One region of the Mesorhizobium sp. M0496 genome, then DNA from elsewhere that is predicted to be linked to it. Evidence: riboswitches for the same ligand, from Rfam matches in the RefSeq annotation. Region 1 holds a riboswitch; each other region holds the start of a gene.
The links. A riboswitch is a leader RNA that binds a small molecule or an ion and turns the genes downstream of it on or off. The one in region 1 is predicted to bind cobalamin.
Positions count from the first base shown of each region.

Region 2: linked by a shared signal. The riboswitch ahead of NKI73_RS19550 (DUF1636 family protein) and the one ahead of metE (5-methyltetrahydropteroyltriglutamate--homocysteine S-methyltransferase) in region 1 are both predicted to bind cobalamin.
Region 3: linked by a shared signal. The riboswitch ahead of NKI73_RS07830 (aromatic ring-hydroxylating oxygenase subunit alpha) and the one ahead of metE (5-methyltetrahydropteroyltriglutamate--homocysteine S-methyltransferase) in region 1 are both predicted to bind cobalamin.
Region 4: linked by a shared signal. The riboswitch ahead of bluB (5,6-dimethylbenzimidazole synthase) and the one ahead of metE (5-methyltetrahydropteroyltriglutamate--homocysteine S-methyltransferase) in region 1 are both predicted to bind cobalamin.

Region 1 is NZ_JAMYRC010000032.1:18,607-23,267, reverse strand. Features, by position in the region: gene NKI73_RS23650 (alpha,alpha-trehalose-phosphate synthase (UDP-forming)) at 1-1,215, shown strand, start outside; cobalamin riboswitch at 1,784-1,985, shown strand; gene metE (5-methyltetrahydropteroyltriglutamate--homocysteine S-methyltransferase) at 2,081-4,432, shown strand.
Region 2 is NZ_JAMYRC010000023.1:42,209-46,869, reverse strand. Features, by position in the region: gene NKI73_RS19560 (cobaltochelatase subunit CobN) at 1-1,612, opposite strand, end outside; gene cobW (cobalamin biosynthesis protein CobW) at 1,631-2,683, opposite strand; gene NKI73_RS19550 (DUF1636 family protein) at 2,680-3,114, opposite strand; cobalamin riboswitch at 3,153-3,356, opposite strand; gene NKI73_RS19545 (winged helix-turn-helix domain-containing protein) at 3,386-4,585, opposite strand.
Region 3 is NZ_JAMYRC010000005.1:168,858-173,518, forward strand. Features, by position in the region: gene NKI73_RS07810 (ABC transporter ATP-binding protein) at 1-224, shown strand, start outside; gene NKI73_RS07815 (DUF680 domain-containing protein) at 302-538, opposite strand; gene NKI73_RS07820 (DUF680 domain-containing protein) at 618-827, opposite strand; gene NKI73_RS07825 (DUF680 domain-containing protein) at 897-1,097, opposite strand; cobalamin riboswitch at 1,602-1,803, shown strand; gene NKI73_RS07830 (aromatic ring-hydroxylating oxygenase subunit alpha) at 1,918-3,165, shown strand; gene NKI73_RS07835 (FAD-binding oxidoreductase) at 3,237-4,337, shown strand; gene NKI73_RS07840 (PqqD family peptide modification chaperone) at 4,459-4,661, shown strand, end outside.
Region 4 is NZ_JAMYRC010000001.1:113,716-118,376, reverse strand. Features, by position in the region: gene NKI73_RS00620 (pirin family protein) at 1-440, opposite strand, end outside; gene NKI73_RS00615 (DUF2277 domain-containing protein) at 481-747, opposite strand; gene NKI73_RS00610 (exodeoxyribonuclease VII small subunit) at 857-1,108, opposite strand; gene NKI73_RS00605 (histone deacetylase family protein) at 1,112-2,038, opposite strand; cobalamin riboswitch at 2,160-2,338, shown strand; partial or broken gene bluB (5,6-dimethylbenzimidazole synthase) at 2,440-3,021, shown strand; gene NKI73_RS00595 (hypothetical protein) at 3,186-4,169, opposite strand; gene NKI73_RS00590 (TetR/AcrR family transcriptional regulator) at 4,508-4,661, opposite strand, start outside.

The DNA of each region.
Region 1 (4,661 bases):
CGGATCTCAGGCTCGGAAGAGGATTATAAAAGTTATCGCGACGTCAATGCCTTCATGGCGCGCGCGGTGTCCGAATTGGGAGATAACGCAGTCTACTGGGTTCATGACTACCATTTCCTGCCGCTCGGCGCTGATTTGCACAGACTCGGCATTGACCGGCCGATCGGCCATTTCCTGCATACGCCATGGCCCGAGTCTGACATGATGGAGCGCGTGCCCAATTCTGGCGAGCTAATGAAATGTATGCTCGAGTATGATCTGCTCGGTTTCCAGACCGACCGTGATGTGAGCAATTTCCTCGCCTGTGTCCAATCTCATTTGGGGCTGGAGAGCAAGAACGGGGTCGTTTTCTCGGACCATGGCCAGACGCAATGCCAAAATTTTCCTATAGGTATCGATCCGAAGCAATTCGAACAGTGTGCCGCAGATTCGCTTGAGGCGCAGAAAGCCTACATTTCGCAGTTGAAACTTGGCGGAGCAAAGCTAGTTATCGGCGTCGATCGGCTCGACTACACCAAGGGCATCGACAATCGGATTAAAGCTTTCGATCTGCTGGCAGTCGAGCCGCAACGTGTCTCGCTCTTGCAAATCGCAACTCCCTCACGTGGCGACATCCAAGCGTACAGCGAATATCGGCGCGACGTCGAAAGACTCGTCAATCAAGTCAACAACCGGCATGGCACGGACGAGTGGATGCCGATTATCTATGAGAACAGGTCGTTCACCCAAGCTGAGATAGCGGGTCTTTACAGAGCCGCGCGTGTTTGCGTTGTGACGCCGTTGCGCGATGGCATGAATCTTGTGGCGAAAGAATACATTGCTGCACAAGATCCGAGCGACCCTGGCGTTCTGGTGTTATCGAAGTTTGCCGGCGCGGCCGAAGACTTCGGCGAGGACGCCCTACTGGTAAATCCGAGGCTCTCCGACGAGATAGCTACCGCGATCTCAAGAGCGGCCAGCATGCCGCGCGAAGAACGCATCCAACGCTGGCGGAGGATGATGGACAAACTTGAAGCGTATACGATCCACCATTGGTCAGCGGACTTCGTTCGGCAACTGGACAGCAGCCGGGTTACGGTCCCTGCGGATCACTTCCACTATGTTGGCTTGGGCTGGATCAGCGAGGCCCAAATGCCTTCGTATCGGACCGAGCCAGAATTGCACACCGCGCTGACGCGTGCACTGGATAAAAACTGGGTCCTGCCGATCGTATGATGCAGAATATGAAGCACGCGAGCTTTGCCTGCATTTGCGCATCCCTCAATGCCGAGCGCTTGGAGAGAGAGATACTTATCCTGACCGCCTGAATGCGGCTTAAGCGGCTTATCGGGACCACAGTCGGGCTTTGCATCAGACCCTTGAGCCAGGCTCCGTCAGTGTGGTCTCTTGCCGCCGAGCGGAGTCATCACGATTGCCTAGTCACCCGTGATGACGACTGGCGTGCCAATTCCCCTCGGACCACGGGTTGGCGCTCACTCCGAGAAAACCGCTTCTACCACGCACGCACGGCTTGCGGCCGCATCGTTAAACATCGCCACCAATGCGATCTTCTGCATTCTAATGACGTTGTCACGCGCTTGAAGTCTTGTCCGAAATCCTTCATCGGCGACCTGCGAGGGATGTCGCAGCCCGACAGGGATCCATTAGTTGGACAATGGTGGCAGCGGAGCAGCGCCGCCAATGGGCGACTGAATATTTCACAATGTTAGACAAGCGTAAAAGCGAAATCACATAACGACATAAACATTTCGTTATGCGTCATTGACAAAAGAGCGGACTGCTGTGATTATCTGCGTGTCGTGGTTCTCGCGTGCGGCGCTGCCGCAGCGGAGCTAAGAGGGAAGCCGGTGCAATGCCGGCGCTGCCCCCGCAACTGTTAGCGGCGAGCCAACCCCACTCATGTCACTGAGGCGAATACCCTCAGGAAGACGGGTAGAGGCTATGACCCCGCGAGCCAGGAGACCTGCCACGGCGAATTACGTCCACGGGCGGGGTGTCTCGGTGGCCGCTGCAAGCCGGCGTTCGTGCCGGCCTGCTAGCGCCTTCCTTGTCATCGACGCCCCAACCATCGGGGTATGACATGACTGACTCTCAGGAAATTCCTGTAGCAACGCTCGGCGTGCCGCGCTTCGGTCGTCGGCGAGAACTGAAATTCGCGCTTGAAAGCTACTGGTCCGGAACATCGTCCGCTGGCGACCTTCTCACGACGTCGAAGGCGCTCCGTGCCGCTAGCTGGGAAGAGCAGCGTGATCGCGGCGTGTCGAAAATACCGTCAAACGACTTCTCGCTTTACGACCATGTGCTCGACACCGCAGCCATGGTCGGCGCCATTCCCTCCCGTTACGGCTGGAATAGCGGCGAGGTCCCACTTGACATCTACTTCGCAATGGCGCGCGGCAACCAGGGCCAGACGGAGGATTGTGCACACGCTGGTCACCAGGAGGCGGCTCATGGGCTCGGTGTAACCGCGATGGAAATGACCAAGTGGTTTGACACAAACTACCACTACATTGTGCCGGAACTCGATGATGATCAGACGTTCGCCCTCTCGTCAACGAAGCCGGTCGATTACTTCCTCGAGGCTAAAGCTCTCGGCATTCACACACGCCCAGTCATCCTTGGACCCATCACCTTCCTCAAGCTGGCGAAATCGCCTGCCGAAGGGTTCGATCCTATCGCGCTCCTACCGCGGCTGCTGCCCGTTTACGAGCAACTCCTGCAGAGGCTGAAGCTGTCGGGAGCCGACTGGGTGCAGATCGATGAGCCAGCGCTTGTCCTCGATCTGAACCCGAACGAACGAGCTGCGTTCGAATTCGCCTATGGCCAGCTGTCGAAAGCCGCGCCCGAGCTGAAGATCATGCTGGCTACGTATTTCGGGTCGCTGGGAGACAATCTCGAAACCGCGGTTTCTCTGCCCCTGGCCGGGCTGCATATTGATCTCGTGCGCGCTCCCGAGCAGCTGGAAACGGTGGGTCGGCTCGCTCCGAAGGATCTGGTGCTCTCGCTTGGCTTGATCGACGGCCGCAACGTCTGGCGTGCGAACCTGCCCGCCATTCTCGACCGCATCAAACCGATCGTCGCCGGCTGGCCCTTGGACCGCGTCGAGATCGCGCCTTCTTGCTCGATGCTGCATGTGCCGATCGACCTGCGCATGGAGACGGAACTCGACGCCGACATCAGGTCGTGGCTCGCCTTCGCGGCCCAGAAGACCGACGAATTGGTGTTGCTGGCCCAGGCCCTGTCCCAAGGCAGAGATGCGGTGGCTGGCGCGTTGAAAGCGTCTGCCGAGGCTGCCGCCACGCGCGTGACATCCACGAGGATTCATGACCCGCTTGTTCAGGGGCGGATCGCTAGCATTGAGGACAGCGCGAAGCGACGAGAGAGCGCTTTTGGCGAGCGCTCCAGAGTCCAAGCCGGCTCACTCGGGCTGCCGCCGTTCCCGACGACGACCATCGGGTCCTTCCCGCAGACGCCGCAGGTACGCAAGGCGCGGGCCGCTCATGTGAAAGGCCAGCTGAGCTATGTCGACTACGAGATGTTCCTGAAGAAGGAGATCGAGGCTGCAATTCGCTGGCAGGAAGAGATCGGGCTGGACGTGCTGGTGCACGGTGAGTTCGAGCGAAACGACATGGTACAGCATTTCGGCGAGCAGTTGTCCGGCTTCGCGCTCACACAGCATGCCTGGGTACAAAGCTATGGGTCGCGCTACGTGCGTCCCCCCATCATTTTCGGCGACGTATCGAGGCGCAATCCGATGACAGTGCGCTGGTGGCAATTCGCCCAGTCGCTTACGGAAAAGCCCGTGAAGGGAATGCTCACAGGCCCAGTCACCATTCTCAATTGGTCTTTTGTTCGCGACGACGTACCCCGCTCCGAAGCCTGCCGCCAGATCGCGCTCGCCATCCGCGACGAAGTGACGGATCTCGAAAGGTCCGGCGCAAGGATGGTCCAGATCGATGAGGCCGCGTTTCGCGAAGGATTGCCACTGCGCCAATCTGGCTGGAAAGTCTATCTCGACTGGGCTGTCGAATGCTTCCGGATCGCTTCAACGGGTGTAAAGGACGCGACTCAAATTCATACCCACATGTGCTATTCGGAGTTCAACGAGATCATTCACGCGATCGCTGGAATGGATGCGGATGTCATTTCGATTGAGACGTCGCGCTCGAAGATGGAACTGTTGGACGCCTTCACGAGCTCCAAATATCCGAACGAAATCGGTCCCGGCGTTTATGATATTCACTCACCACGCGTCCCGGAAGCCGGCGAGATTTCGGACTTAGTCATGCTTGCCCGCGAGCGACTGTCCGACGGCCAACTGTGGATAAACCCGGACTGTGGCCTCAAAACACGCAAATGGGAGGAGGTCCGCCCTGCCCTCATGAACATGGTCGCTGCGGCGCGCGCGCTCCGGCAGAAAGTGCAGGCGTGAGGCTTCTCTTCCTCACCGTGTGGGGAGTTGCCGGCTGGCGGACGTCGGCCGGGAATATGCCAACCCGATCACACTCTTGGAAATAAGCCACTCGGCGAAAATGTGCAATTTTCCTTCGGCACGTGTCCTCATCCCGCAGAAATATAAATGTGACACTACGCTATAGTATTGGTCCTTGGGAACATACAGGCCCCGCGCCTCGAACAAATCGTACACACGTCGTTTCTCA
Region 2 (4,661 bases), on a different contig from region 1:
TCTCTTCTGCCTTGCCCCATGCAGCTTCTACGGCAGCGATAGCCGCAACCGGCAGGCTCTTGGAGAAGTCGAGATAGTCATCCAGCCCCAGCCCATCATTGCTCCGCGCCAGCAAATCCAGCAACCGACGCGGCGTCTCCGGAATCCCGTCAACACCATAGCCCTGTTCCCTCAGGTCATGCAGCATCGCGAGCACGCTGGACGGCACGTCGAGGCCGACGGCATAGCCGGTGCGGCCGGGGGCGCTCGGATAATCCGGGATCAGGATGGTGAGCTTGCGCCCCGCGCGTGGCGTCTGCTGCAGGCGGATGAAGGCCGCGACACGGTCAGCCACCTGCGCCACACGATCCGCTTCCGGCCGGTTGGCGAAGGCGCGGTGGCCAAGTGCCGGGTCGATCTCGCTCTCACCCTTGAAGGAAATTGCGCCGGCGAGGATGCGGCCGTCCAACTCGGGCAGCACGACATGCATTGCGAGGTCGGCGGGCGCCAGGCCGCGCTGGTTGTTTTCCCAGATATCGCGGCGGGTGGTGGCGACGATGACCTGGAAGACAGGCACGCCGGCGCGGTCGAACAAGGTTTCGATGCCGGGCTCCGCGCCGGATGCGAAAGCGGTCGCGGTGATGATGGCGGCGGGTTTTAGGGAGGCGAGCGCTGTTTCGACAAAGGCGAGTGACGTTGGGTCTTTGAGGCTGGAGACGAAGATAGGGACCGGGAGTAGACCACGCTGCCGCAGCGCCTCAAAAAGCGCATCGATGGGCGCGACATCGGCGGCCAGCAGCATCGAACGGTAGAACAGGATGGGCACGACTGGGGCGTTGACGTTGTCAACGTCGAGTTCCGTCACACCCCCCTCTGTCCTGCCGGACATCTCCCCCGCAAGGGGGGAGATTGCTCTGTCATCGGCGGTTTCGCCAATTGTCGAGGTTGTAGATGCCTCAGCGAGAGAAGCGCCGGCTTTGATGAAATCCGATCTCCCCCCTTGCGGGGGAGATGTCCGGCAGGACAGAGGGGGGTGTGAAGGAACGCCAACATTCGATGCGTCCGCCTTCTCCACGACTCCGCGTGCGGGCTCGTAAAACCCAGCCTTCGGGACCGCGACCGGCTCGACGACAGGCTCATCCTGTCCCGCCAGCCGCGCCAACCTTTGCACCAGCGCGCTCATATTCGCCGGGCCGCCCTCGCGGAAATAATCGAGCAGGCCGTCAAGCTCCTCGCGCGGCAGCGTCGAGGCTTCGATCAGCCTTAGGTCCTCGTCATGGCTCTCGCCGGGCAGCAGAGCCAGTTTTATGCCGCGTTCGCGAGCGATCGAGGCAAGCTGGTCGCAGCCGTAGCGCCACCAGTCGTAGCCGCCGAGGATGCGGACGAGGATGATCTTGGCGTGGCGGGCGACGCTGTCGACCCAGAGGTCGACGGACATGGGATGGCGCAGATCACGCAGGGCGGCCAGCCGCATCGAGGGCAGCCGGCCGGCGTCGGCCTTCCACGCGGCCGCAAGGCCGGCGAGGTCGCTGTCGGTGAAGGACAGGGCCACGATATCCGCCGGCGTCTGCCGCAGATCGACCGGCTCGGCGAGATCGTCGAGCGAGGCGGATGTCGTGGTTAGGATGTGCATCGCAACCCGTGTCCGAAATCAGCCGGCAAGTATACGCTCGATCGCCGGGCGGTTCAGCCCCTTGAGGCCGATGACAACGAGGCGCGAGCGGCGGTCGTCCTGCGCCGTCCAGGCGCGATCATAGTAGTGGTTGACGCGCGGCCCGACGGCCTGCAGCAAGAGCCGCATCGGCTTGCCGCCGACCTCGACGAAGCCCTTTACGCGCAGCACGTTCTCTTCTTCGGCGGCGGCGGCGACGCGCTTTGCAAGCTCATCGGGATTGGCGATCGAGGCAATGTCGACGATGAACGTGTCGAAGTCGTCATGCTCATGGTCGAAGGCGCCGTCATGATGGGACTTGCGGTTTTCGATGTCGTCCTCGACTGCGAGACCGAGCCCGAGCAGTACGGAAGGATCGACCTTGCCATGCGACGTCGGCACGATCTTCACCGCGCGGGCGGAGTGTTCGCCAATGATGGCGTTGGCGCGGGCAGTGCCGGCGGCGTCCATCAGGTCGCTTTTGGACAGGATGATCAGGTCGGCGCAGGCGATCTGATCCTCGAACACCTCCTCGACCGGATCGTCGTGGTCGAGCGTCTCATCCTGAGCGCGCTGCGCCTGCAAGGCGTCCATGTCGTTGGCGACGCGTCCTTCGGCCAATGCCGGCCCGTCGACCACGGCAATGACGCCATCGACGGTGACGCGGCTCTTCACGCTCGGCCACTGGAAAGCCTGGACCAGCGGCTTGGGCAAAGCCAGGCCGGAAGTCTCGATCAGGATGTGGTCGACCTTTGGCGTCAGCGACAGGATCTGGTCGAGCGCCGGGACGAAATCATCGGCGACGGTGCAGCAGATGCAGCCATTGGCCAGTTCGACGATGTTTTCCTCCGGACAGGTGTCGATGCCGCAGCCTTTCAGGATCTCGCCGTCGATGCCGATGTCGCCGAATTCGTTGACGATGATGGCAATGCGCTTGCCGCCGGCGTTTTCCAGGAGATGGCGGACCAGCGTCGTCTTGCCGGCGCCGAGGAAACCGGTGACGACGGTGCAGGGAACGCGGGAGAGGTTGGCAGACGAATCTGGAGCGGTCATTTCAAGTCCTTCAACAGGTCGAGCGGAGGGATGCGGGCAACAAGGCCGCGCTTCAGGCTATCGGGACGGCCGCGCCATGGAATGAGACCGTCCGTCGAGGTGGCGAAGAGTTTTGCGCCGGTGACGAGATCGCTGCCGCTGGTCGTGGTCAGATCGCCAAAGACGTAGCTCCAGCAACCGTCGCGCAGGATGGCGGCGCTGAGACGGCGCTTGCAATTGCCGAGGCATTCAACGCTGCGGATGCGAATATTGTCGCCCGATGCGGCGCGGCGCGTGTCGTCCGCCAGCAGTTCGCCGGCGCGGGGATGGGCGTCGGAGCCGGTTTCATCGCGGCAGGAGGCGCAGACGATGACGGTGACGCCGGCCAACGCATCATCATGGCCGGACGAAACATCCGCTGTGCCAGCCGAAAAACTGCTGTCATGGTCCAAAGATCGTGCTCCTTGCCCGGAAACCCGCCGGGCGATCGGATTCTTAGTCGCAGACGGCAGGTCTCCTGGCTCGCGGGTCATCGCCTTGGGTAGCCGCCTTCCCGGGAACTCCCAGTGGCTTTCGGCCTTGGCTCTTCGCTTACAGTTGCGGGGACAGCCGCGGATTTGGGATTTCGTCCCGCACCGCATTCCCTCTTGGCTCCTCTCGTTGAAGAGAAGAGACCGTCTGTATCGGATTTAGGCTTTTGCAGGCGGCGGTGTCAACGCGAGCTTACGACACGGTCAGGTCGGCCAACGCCGGACCCAAGTCACCGGCCGGGGTCACCTCGATGCGTTCGAGGCCGAGCCAGCCCTGCATCTGCTTCAGTTCCTGGTAGAGCTGAGCGGCAGTCTGTGGCGGCGCTTTGGGCTCGGCATAGGCCGCATGGACGCGCAGGATGCCGGCAGGCCGGTCGGCCTTCAGATCGACGCGCGCCACGATCCTGTCGCCGAGCAGGAACGGCAGGACATAATAGCCGTATTGCCGCTTGTCGGCCGACGTGTAGATCTCGATGCGGTAGTGGAAATCGAACAGCCGCTCCGTGCGCGACCGCTCGAAGACGACCGGATCGAACGGCGCCATCAGGGCGCGGGCCTCGATCTTGCGCGGCACACGGGCGTCTCTATGAAGATAAGCCGGCTTGTCCCAACCTTCGACGCGCACCGGCAGCAACTCGCCTGTTTCAACCAGTTCCTCCAGCCGGCCTTTCATATCGGCCGGCGACAGGCGGAAATAATCGCGCAAATCGCCTGATGTCGCGATGCCGTGGGCACGGGCGGAAATGCGCAGCAATTCACGGTGCGCGTCCTCGGCGGCGGGAATCGGTAGATCGAGGATCGCCTGCGGCAGCACGCGCTCGGGCAGGTCATAGAAGCGCTCGAAACCACGACGGTGCGCCGTGGTGATGCGACCGGCCCAGAACAGCCATTCGAAGGCATGCTTGGCATGGCTCCAGCCCCACCAACCACCCGAGCCCTTCTGGCCCTCGAGCGCGGAGGCGGCGATCGGGCCACGCTCGGCGACCTGGCGGTAGATCTCTTCGATATAGGCTGCGTGCTCGCGGCCCCATTTGGCGAGACCCAGATACATCTCGTCGCCGCGCTCGGCGCGTTGCATGCGCCAACGCATCAGCGGGTAAGTCTCGACCGGCAGAAAGGAAGCCTCGTGCGCCCAATATTCGAACACCGTGCGCTTGCGCGTGACCGCGGCATTGTCGAGCAAAGCGAACGGGTAGGGGCCAAGGCGCGAATAGAGCGGCATATAATGAGCGCGCACCACCGCGCTGACGGAATCGATCTGCAGCAGGCCGGTGCGGGCCAATACGCGGGCGAAGTGCCGGCGGTTCGGTGTGCCGGTCGGGCGGGGATCGAGAAACCCTTGGGCGGCAAGCGCAATGCGCCGGGCCATGGGGAGCGAGATCTTTTCCTTCATGCAGGCGTCACTCTGAGGGCGATTTGATGGGTGATTCCGGTTCATGCTAGCAGGGTTTTGGCGGCAACCATGTCAG
Region 3 (4,661 bases), on a different contig from region 1:
TGTTCGAAGGGACGGTCGACTATGTCGAGCAGCTCGGCGAGGTTCAGCTTGTCTATGTCGACATCGGCCGCGCCGACCTGCCGTTGGTGACCAAGCTGCCTGGTAATGTCGAAGTCAAGCGTGGCTCGACATTGCGCTTGAGCGCCAATGGCGAAGACCTGCATATCTTCGATACGGATGGGCGGTCCTTCGCGCTTCACGAAGCGGAAGCAAAGGCAGCCTGATACGGAACCATCTCGACGGTCAAAAAAAGAGCGGCGGGCAAGGCCCACCGCTCTTTTCTGGACATCGGCTTCGGCTGTTAGCGACCGAAGAGGTTCCGGTCGCTGCCCTGAGGGGCGGACTTCGATACATCGCCCGACGAATTGAGCAGCTTGTAGATGGGCGATTCGCTCTTGCGGATCGAGCCCGTATGCGAAGTGTCGACGTTGACGGTCGCCTGCTTGTTGATGTCGGTTCCGCCAACGTTGTCGTTGCGGGCATAGGCGCTGCCGGCGGCAATCAGAACAGCGGCGGCAGTAAGAACAATCTTCTTCATTTTTGATACTCCGTATTTTCGAATTCGATGCGGCGGGTTAACCCGCCGCATCGCTGTCTGATGTTGGTTTGGTCGGATGTTAGTTGTTGCCGAACAGATTGCGGTCGCTGCCATGGTTGACAGGCGCCTGCGTGGCCGGCTCCGACTTCTGGGTGGAAGCCGTGTACGAGCTGTCGGTGGCGGTGGTGGCAGGCTGGTTGGCGCCGTTGGAGCCAAAGTTGTCGCTGCCTGCGAAGGCGCTACCCGAGATGGCGAGAACCGCAGCGGCAGCAAGAATGATCTTCTTCATTTCAAGTCTCCTGATTTCTGAATTTCGCCAGAGCGGCGGGCAAGCCCGCCGTCTGCCGGTAATCGGCTTTTAGTTGTTGCCGAAGAGATTACGGTCGCTGCCCTGGGCAGGCGTCTGAGCAGCCGGTTCCGACTTCTTGACCGAAGCCGTGGACGAGCTGTCGACAGCAGTGGCTGCCGCGGCGTTCGAACCGTAGTGGTCGCTACCATTAGCGAAGGCGCTGCCCGAAATCGCCAGAAGGACGGCGGCAGTGAGAATGATCTTTTTCATTTTATGTACTCCAGTATTTTTCCCGTCCGTCTAGCGGCGTGTCTTGGGAAGAAATCGCGTCGTTCGGACAGCCCCGATGTGGGAGGGCATCCTCGCCTTTTCCAATCACGAAGTTGTTTCGTGTGGACCATGAGTCCGCCACTTGAAATTGTGCCAAGGGCTTCTACACACCACTTTTTACTTATATTTTTCAATGATTTAAGAAAAACCGCCCGCTTGATCACCAACTGTTTCGAAGGTCCGGCGTTCACACCGTCCTGCACGCACCGTCAACAGAAACGAACCGTTCGGTTCGATTTTAGAAAGAGCTAATAGTCACTTTTCGAAACTGTTAACTTTTTTGGCCCCGGGTGAGGGGTCGGTTTCGAGGAGATTGCAGATGGAAATGGCCGCCGCGGAGATAGGATTTCAGCTCTGCAATCGCCAACCGGAACGTTTCGCATCCGTGTCGCGCCGCATGGATACGATGTCGTTTTCATGCCGATGGCGCGCCCGCGATCGTGGTTAGATCATATCATCTCAGGTGCCGCTTCGTGACGACGAGGCGGAGAATTGGGAAGCCGGTCAGAATCCGGCGCTGCCCCCGCAACGGTGGTGGAGTTCAAGTCGCAACGGGAGACCACTGGGCAACTGCCTGGGAAGGTGTCGCGATGGTCCGCAAGGACAACTCCAGAGCCCGGAAACCAGCCCGAGATCATTGAACTCGACTGATCGCGGTGGGCGGTCAAGAGGTGGATAGTGCATGTCCGGCGCATCGCCGGCCTGCGTCCAATCCTTCCTCCGTCACCACCAGTTCAGTCCTTAGAAACGAGGACAGGACATGGAAACTCGCAACGACATGCTGAGGCTCTTGAACAGCCGCCGGCAAGGCTTTTCGCTAGAACAGCCCTTCTACACCGATCCGGACTACTTCAAGCTCGACATGGAGCTGATCTGGTATCGCGACTGGCTGTTCATTGGCCACGATTGCGAGCTGCCGAAGCCGGGCAGCTACATCACGGTGCAGATCGGTGACTATCCGGTCGTCCTTGTCCGCGACCAGCAAGGCAAGATCAACGCCTTCCACAATTCCTGCCGCCATCGCGGCAGCCGCGTCTGCAATACCGAGAGGGGTACGGCGGCAAAGCTCGTCTGCCCCTATCACCAGTGGACCTATGAACTCGATGGCCGCCTGCTGTTTGCCCGCCAGATGGCCGACGGTTTCGACAAGAGCGAGTTCAGCCTGAAGCCGGTCGCCTGCGAGAGCGTCGGCGGCTACATCTTCATCTGCCTGGCCAGGGAGCCCGCCGATTTCGCGCCGATGCGGGCGATGATCGAACCTTATCTTTTGCCGCACCGGTTGCGCGAAGCAAAGATCGCCTTCGAGAGTACGATCATCGAGAAGGGCAACTGGAAGCTGGTCTGGGAAAACAATCGCGAGTGCTATCACTGCGTCGCCAATCATCCCGAGCTGTGCAAGACCTTCCCCGAGGCGCCGACCGTAACCGGCGTCAACGGCGCCGACAGTGACCCCGAAATGGTCGCGCATTGGGCCAAATGCGAGGCATCAGGCCTGCCGAGCAAATTTCGCATCGATCCGGCCGGACAGTACCGCGCCACCCGCGCGCCGTTGCTGCGCGATGCCGTCAGCTACACCATGACCGGCAAGCGGGCGGTGAAGAAGAACCTCTCCGACACTGTCTCCGCCGACCGGATCGGCACCTTGATGCACTATCACTACCCGACGACCTGGAACCACATCCTCATCGATCACGCGGTGACGTTCCGGGTGCTGCCGATCAGCGCCACGGAAACGGCGGTGACGACGAAGTGGCTGGTGCACAAGGATGCGGTCGAGGGGGTCGACTACACCATCGACGATCTCACCCATGTCTGGACCGAGACCAACGACCAGGACCGTCGCATCGTCGAGGAAAACGCCTTCGGCATCCTGTCGCCCGCCTATGAACCAGGCCCCTATTCGGAGCTGCATGAGGGTGGCGTGATCCAGTTCGTCGAATGGTACGCGTCGTTCATCGGCCCGCGCCTCGCCGAAGGCGGCCGGCCGACCCTGCGCAGCGTCGCCTAGCGCATGTCGCCCAAAATGCGCAGCGGCCTTGGGATCATGCACAAAACAAAAGAGATAAGAGGATGAATGCGATGACGGATCTTGGCCTCTATCGCCATCTCGACCAGATGACGCCCTGGAACGACCGGCTGCAGGTGCTAGAAGTGATCGGCGTCAGCGACGAAGCGCCTGACGTCAAGACCTTCACCTTCCGCTCCGACAACCAGACCTGGTTTCGCTACAAGCCGGGCCAGTTCTTGACGCTGGAGCTGCCGGCCGCGGACGGGCCGCTGATGCGCACCTACACGCTGTCGTCCTCGCCATCGCGGCCGTTCTCGATCGCGGTGACGGTGAAGGCGCAGGCCGGCAGCATCGGCACGCGCTGGATGTTCGACCATCTTACGCCCGGATCGCACGTCAAGGCCTATGGGCCGACCGGTGACTTTTCGCTGCACAGCCACCCGGCGGCCAAATATCTGTTCATCTCCGCCGGTTCCGGCGTGACGCCGATGATGTCGATGCTGCGCTGGCTGAACGACTGTGCGCCATGGACCGATGTCGGCTTCGTCAATTGCGCGCGCCGTCCGGAAGAGATCATCTTCCGCAAGGAACTTGAGCTGCTCGGCAGCCGGATGCCCGGCCTGTCGCTCGGCTTCATGATCGAGGAGCGGTCGAGCCGCGAGGGCTGGTTTGGCCATATGGGCCGCATCGACGCCATCCGGCTGCCGCTGCTGGCGCCCGATTTCCGCGAGCGCGAAATCTTCTGCTGCGGCCCTGATCCTTTCATGCGCGCCGTGCGCGGCATGCTGGACTCCGCCGGCTTCGACATGACGAAATACCATCAGGAGAGCTTTGCGGCGCCTGCCGTGGAGAAGATCCCGGCGCCGTTCGCTTTGCCGGCGAGAGACGACGCCGTCGCCCCGGTCGAAGCCGCGACGCCGATCCGTTTCGCGCTTTCGGATGTCGACGCCGAATGCGTCGCCGGGCAGACCGTGCTGCAGACCGCGCGGGCCTCCGGCGTGCGGATACCCGCCGCATGCGAGTTCGGTCTGTGCGGCACCTGCAAGGTGAAGAAGGTCGCGGGCGACGTCGAGATGAGCCACAATGGCGGCATCCTGGACCACGAGATCGACGACGGCTTTATCCTCGCCTGTTGCTCAAAACCGCTTTCGGCGCTCGAAATCGAGGCGTGATCGGCTTGGAGCCGCTGGCGCACGTTGGCTTGCCAAGCAAGAATCGAGTGTTTACAGGCGTTATAGGCTGAGCGACCGCGCCGACCGGCGACTGCTCGCGCGGCTGCGGGGGCCAAGACAAATGCGTCATAGCGATGTCTACGCAATTTCGAGCAAGGATATTGTCTTTGAATCTTTCGACGGCGAAGCCGTCGTGCTCGATCTTTCGAACGGGAAGTATTTCGGATTTTCCGATTCGGGCAGCAGGATTTGGCAGGCGCTATCGTCCGGCGTCGATGCCCAGGCTCTGGTCGGGCTGACCGTTGGCGCCAGGACGATTGGCCC
Region 4 (4,661 bases), on a different contig from region 1:
TCTTCCTTGCCGTCCGGCAATGCCAGCCATGTCTGCAGGCCGGAGATCGACATCGGCGCGCCGCGCAGTTCCTCCGGCGTACGCTCGGAATGAACGATGCCGCGGCCGGCGGTCATCAGGTTCACGTCACCGGGCTGGATGACCATTTCGGTGCCCAGCGAATCGCGATGCCTGATCCTGCCATCGAACAGATAGGTGACCGTCGACAGACCGATATGCGGATGGGGACGGACATCGAGCGCCTGGCCGGCGCGCAGGATCGCCGGGCCCATGCGGTCGAAGAAGATGAAGGGTCCGACCAGCCGCCTTTTGGCGGTCGGCAGGGCGCGGCGCACCTGGAAACCGCCAATATCCTTCGCATTCGGGATGACCATCAGTTCGATCTGGTCGCTGGCGAAGGCGTCGCCGACTTCAGGGTCTTTCCCCGGGAAGAAGCTCATGAACTCTCCTTGTCAGCGGGCAATGCCTGCCCTGGCCGCGTCAGGCAAAGCGGATCGCCGCCTTTGCCCGCAGTTTGGCCGCCACCTCTTCGCGATTGCGCGGATGCTGGTGGGTTTCGAGAGAATCGAGCAGTTCGCGCGCCGATGCCGCGATGGCTTCGACCGCGTGGTCGAAGGCATGCTGGTTCTGCTTCGAAGGCCGCGTCGTTCCGCTCAGCTTGCGGACGAACTGAAGGGCCGCATCGCGGACTTCGTCATTGGTTGCAGGCGGATCAAAATTGAACAGGGTCTTGATGTTTCTGCACATCGTTTCCGTATCTCCTCTTGTCCTGGAGCGCTTTCAATCGGGATGCGTTCTATCCTCGATCATGATCATGTCCAAAAACCGGTGAGGCAAGACCATCGTTCGGACTGCCTCAATCCGCGTCAAGCGGCTCCGTTCCAACCGGCTTGCCGTCGCGCGACAGCCTGATCTTCTCGACCTTGTCCTCGGCGGCCTTCAGCAGCCGGTCGCAATGCGCCTTCAGTGCCTCGCCGCGCTCATAGATCCGGATCGACTGGTCGAGCGGCACGTCGCCACGCTCCAGATCATCGACGATCTTCTCCAGCGCGTCGAGTGCCTGTTCGAAGCTCATCGCCTTGACGTCTTCGTTGGTCTCACCAGCCATCATTCATCCTTTCATCAGTCGCCCGACATGGGCGGCGACCGAAAATGCCAATCCCTGCAGATCGTAGCCACCCTCGAGCAGGCTGACGAGCCGGTTGCCGCTGTGGCGCGCCGCGCGCTGCATCAGCTGGCCGGTCGCCCAGTCGAAATCGTCCTCGGTCAGGTTGATCTCGGCCAGCGGATCGCGGTGGTGCGCGTCGAACCCGGCCGAAATGACGATCAGGTCGGGCGCGAAATTGTCGAGCGCCGGCAGCACGCGCGACAGGAAGGCATCGCGAAAAACCTCGCTGCCGGTCTGCGGCGCCAATGGTGCGTTAACGATATTGCCGGCGCCGGTTTCGTTTTTTGCCCCGGTGCCGGGATAAAGCGGCATCTGGTGCGTAGAGCAATAGAGCACCGACGGATCGTCCCAGAAAATATCCTGCGTGCCATTGCCGTGATGCACGTCCCAGTCGACGACGGCAACGCGCTCGACGCCGTGTTTCTTCTGCGCATAGCGCGCCGCGATTGCCGCGGTGTTGAACAGGCAGAAGCCCATCGCCGTGGTCTTTTCGGCATGATGGCCGGGTGGCCGCGCGGCGACGAAGACATTGTCGGCGCGGCCTGCAAAGACGTCGTCGACGGCGGCGTTGGCGGCACCGATCGCGGTGATCGCCGCCTGCCAGCTCTTCGGGCTGGCAGTGGTGTCTGCGTCGATGCGCGCAATCCCCTCGTCGGGAATGGCGGCCCGCACGCGGGCGACGAAATCGGCGGGATGCGCGTAGAGGATGGTGGCCTCGTCGCCTTCCGGCGCCTGGATACGATCGAGCGCGGCAAAGGCCTCGTCATCGAGCACGCGATCGATGGCGCGCAAGCGGTCCGGCCGTTCGGGGTGGCCGGGTGGCGTGAGGTGCTCGAGGAAGATCGGATGGGTGTAGAGACGAGTGGTCATCGTCCTAATCTAGTGACCCGGATCGACAAAGGCCATGCGCAGGCGGCTGATGACTGGGGAAAATCGCGCCTGCGTCCATTCGTGTCGCCGCAGGCATTGGCGTCGTCTGCGCTTCGGCGTAAGGTCCCCGCCACTGCCTGGTGCCCGTGCAAACGGGAGAATCGGGAACACGGTTGAATTCCGTGGCGTGCCCAACGCTGTAAGGGGGACCGCGCCGGTATACGCCACTGTCGATGACGGGAAGGCACCGGACGCGGGTTGATCCCGAGCCAGAAGACCGGCCTGGCAGGCATCGTCATCCGCATGGTCAGGCGGACGACATCAGAGCGACGTGCGTCCACTTGGACGCACAAAGTACGCTCTGACCGTTTGAAACTGCTGCAATCGCAAGGGGACAAGCGATGCCGGAACACATGACCGCTGCTGTTGGCAATGGATTTGAGCAGAATGCGCGCGATGCGGTGTATCGCGCTATGTTCACACGGCGTGACGTGCGCAGCCATTTCCTGCCCACCACGCTTGATGATGAGGTGCTGGCGCGGCTGCTGCTTGCCGCCCACCACGCGCCGTCGGTCGGCTTCATGCAGCCTTGGAACTTCATAGTCATTCGCGATGCCGAACGACGGGAAAGGGTGCGCGACCTGTTCCTGACGGCACGCGAGCAGGAATTGCCGGCAATTGAGGAAGACCGGCAGGCGCTTTACCGCAAGCTCAAGCTGGAAGGCATCTGCGAAAGCGCGCTCAACATCTGCATCACCTGCGACCGCCAACGCTCGAAGGGTTCGCCGTTGGGACGCTGGCACAATCCGGAGATGGACCTCTACAGCACGGTCTGCGCGGTGCAGAATTTCTGGCTGGCGGCACGCGCCGAAGGCGTCGGCGTCGGCTGGGTCAGCATCATCGAGGCGCAGGCGCTGAAAAGCCTGCTGTCAATTCCCGATCATGTGACGCCGGTCGCCTATCTCTGCGTCGGCCGCGTCTCGGAGTTCGCGCCAAAGCCCGACCTCGAAACGCATGGCTGGGGACGGCGACTGCCGCTACCGGAGCTGATCATGAGTGAGACGTTTTCCGGGCAAGGTGAAGCGTTGCTCAAATCGACCGTGGCGCGCCTCAACGCTGTTGCTGCCGCGCCGTCGAGCCTCGCTGATCAGGGTGTCGCGCCGGCCGGTCCCCAGCGCGAGCCGCCGAAGGAGGCCAGCGCCTTGTCCTTGAGTTCCCTGAACTTCGACGACGCCTCAGCCAGCCGGGCGTCCCAGGCCGGATCTGGCACCTGGCCCGCAATAGTCTTGAAGTAGACCTGCATCAGGCAAGCGATGGCGAAAGGCTCGATGAAGGCCGCCTTGAAGGCCCAGGCGAAGACGATGGCGAGCACGAAGGCCCAGCCCGCCAATTGCCCTGGCATCAGGAAAAGAATGGCGGCGGCCGGCGCCAGCATCAGCAGGAAAATGACGAACGACACGCCCCACATGATGACTGCCAGCCAGACGGCATTCTTGACCATGACCTTGCCGTTCTGGGCATAGAGCACGACGCCCTGGCGCGCCGTCTCGAACGGCGCGGACGAATTGATGCGTATGTTGTAGCCGAGGATGATCTCGTCGACATAGGTCAGCGACAGGCGGATCACTGTGTTGACGAAGGAGATCAGGCCGCTCAAGCCCGGGATCGGCAGGAAAGCGGCGATGCCGCCGAGCAGGCCGGTGATGGCGCGGATGGCGCCCTTGACCAGCTGGTCGACGACGAAAAGGATGTTGGCCTCGGCAAAACGCTGGGTCACGATATCCTTGGCGTAGGCGATCTGGTCCTGGCCGCCGGGAATGTCGCGGCCGTCGATCAGATGGACCATCACGGCGATATGGCCGGCCTTGACGACATAGAGGATGTATTCGCGGATCCAGTAAACGGCGATCGAGACGACGCCGAAACCGACCACCCCGCCCCACAGGGCAAAGGATAGCGGCCCGTCGGGATCGGTGGAGATATGGCCGACGCCATAGCCGACGCTGGCGCCCATGCCGGTCGCCATGATGTAGGCCAGCGTGATGCCGAAATAGACGATCATGCGAAAGACAATGAACGGCCAGGTCCGCATCATGATGGACACCGACCTGCCGATATCGAAATCCCACATGTCCCGAATCTCCCCCCAGAGGTGGTGCAAGAGGATGGACCCAACCCGGCGATTGTCAATTGTCGGCCGTGGCGCCGCAGGGCAACGAACTCGGGTTAACAGGTTCGCCGGCGCGTTGGCTGACGGAAACGAAAAACCCGCCTGTGCGGCGGGTCACTGGCGCAAATCAGCACCATGGATGGATATGTACCATAGCTGAGGTCACGAAGTCAAGAAAAAATTCCTATCGACACGAAAGCTACCGGCACAAAAGCTGCCGACACCGCTGGACTGGCCGTCCTCAGGCCTTTTGTTAACCTGAGTTCGGAGTCCCGGTGTGCCTGACCGCCGACGGGATTTCAGTCCGGTTGCGAACCCGGCCTTTTGAGCAGGCCTTCGAGCAGTTGCTTGAACGCCTCCACCACCTTCTTCGACGTCGCTTCGGGGTCCGTCGAATTGGCGATCCGTTGCGCCGCCTGGCTGCTCGCACCGTTGATCAGCCGCGAGGCAGTT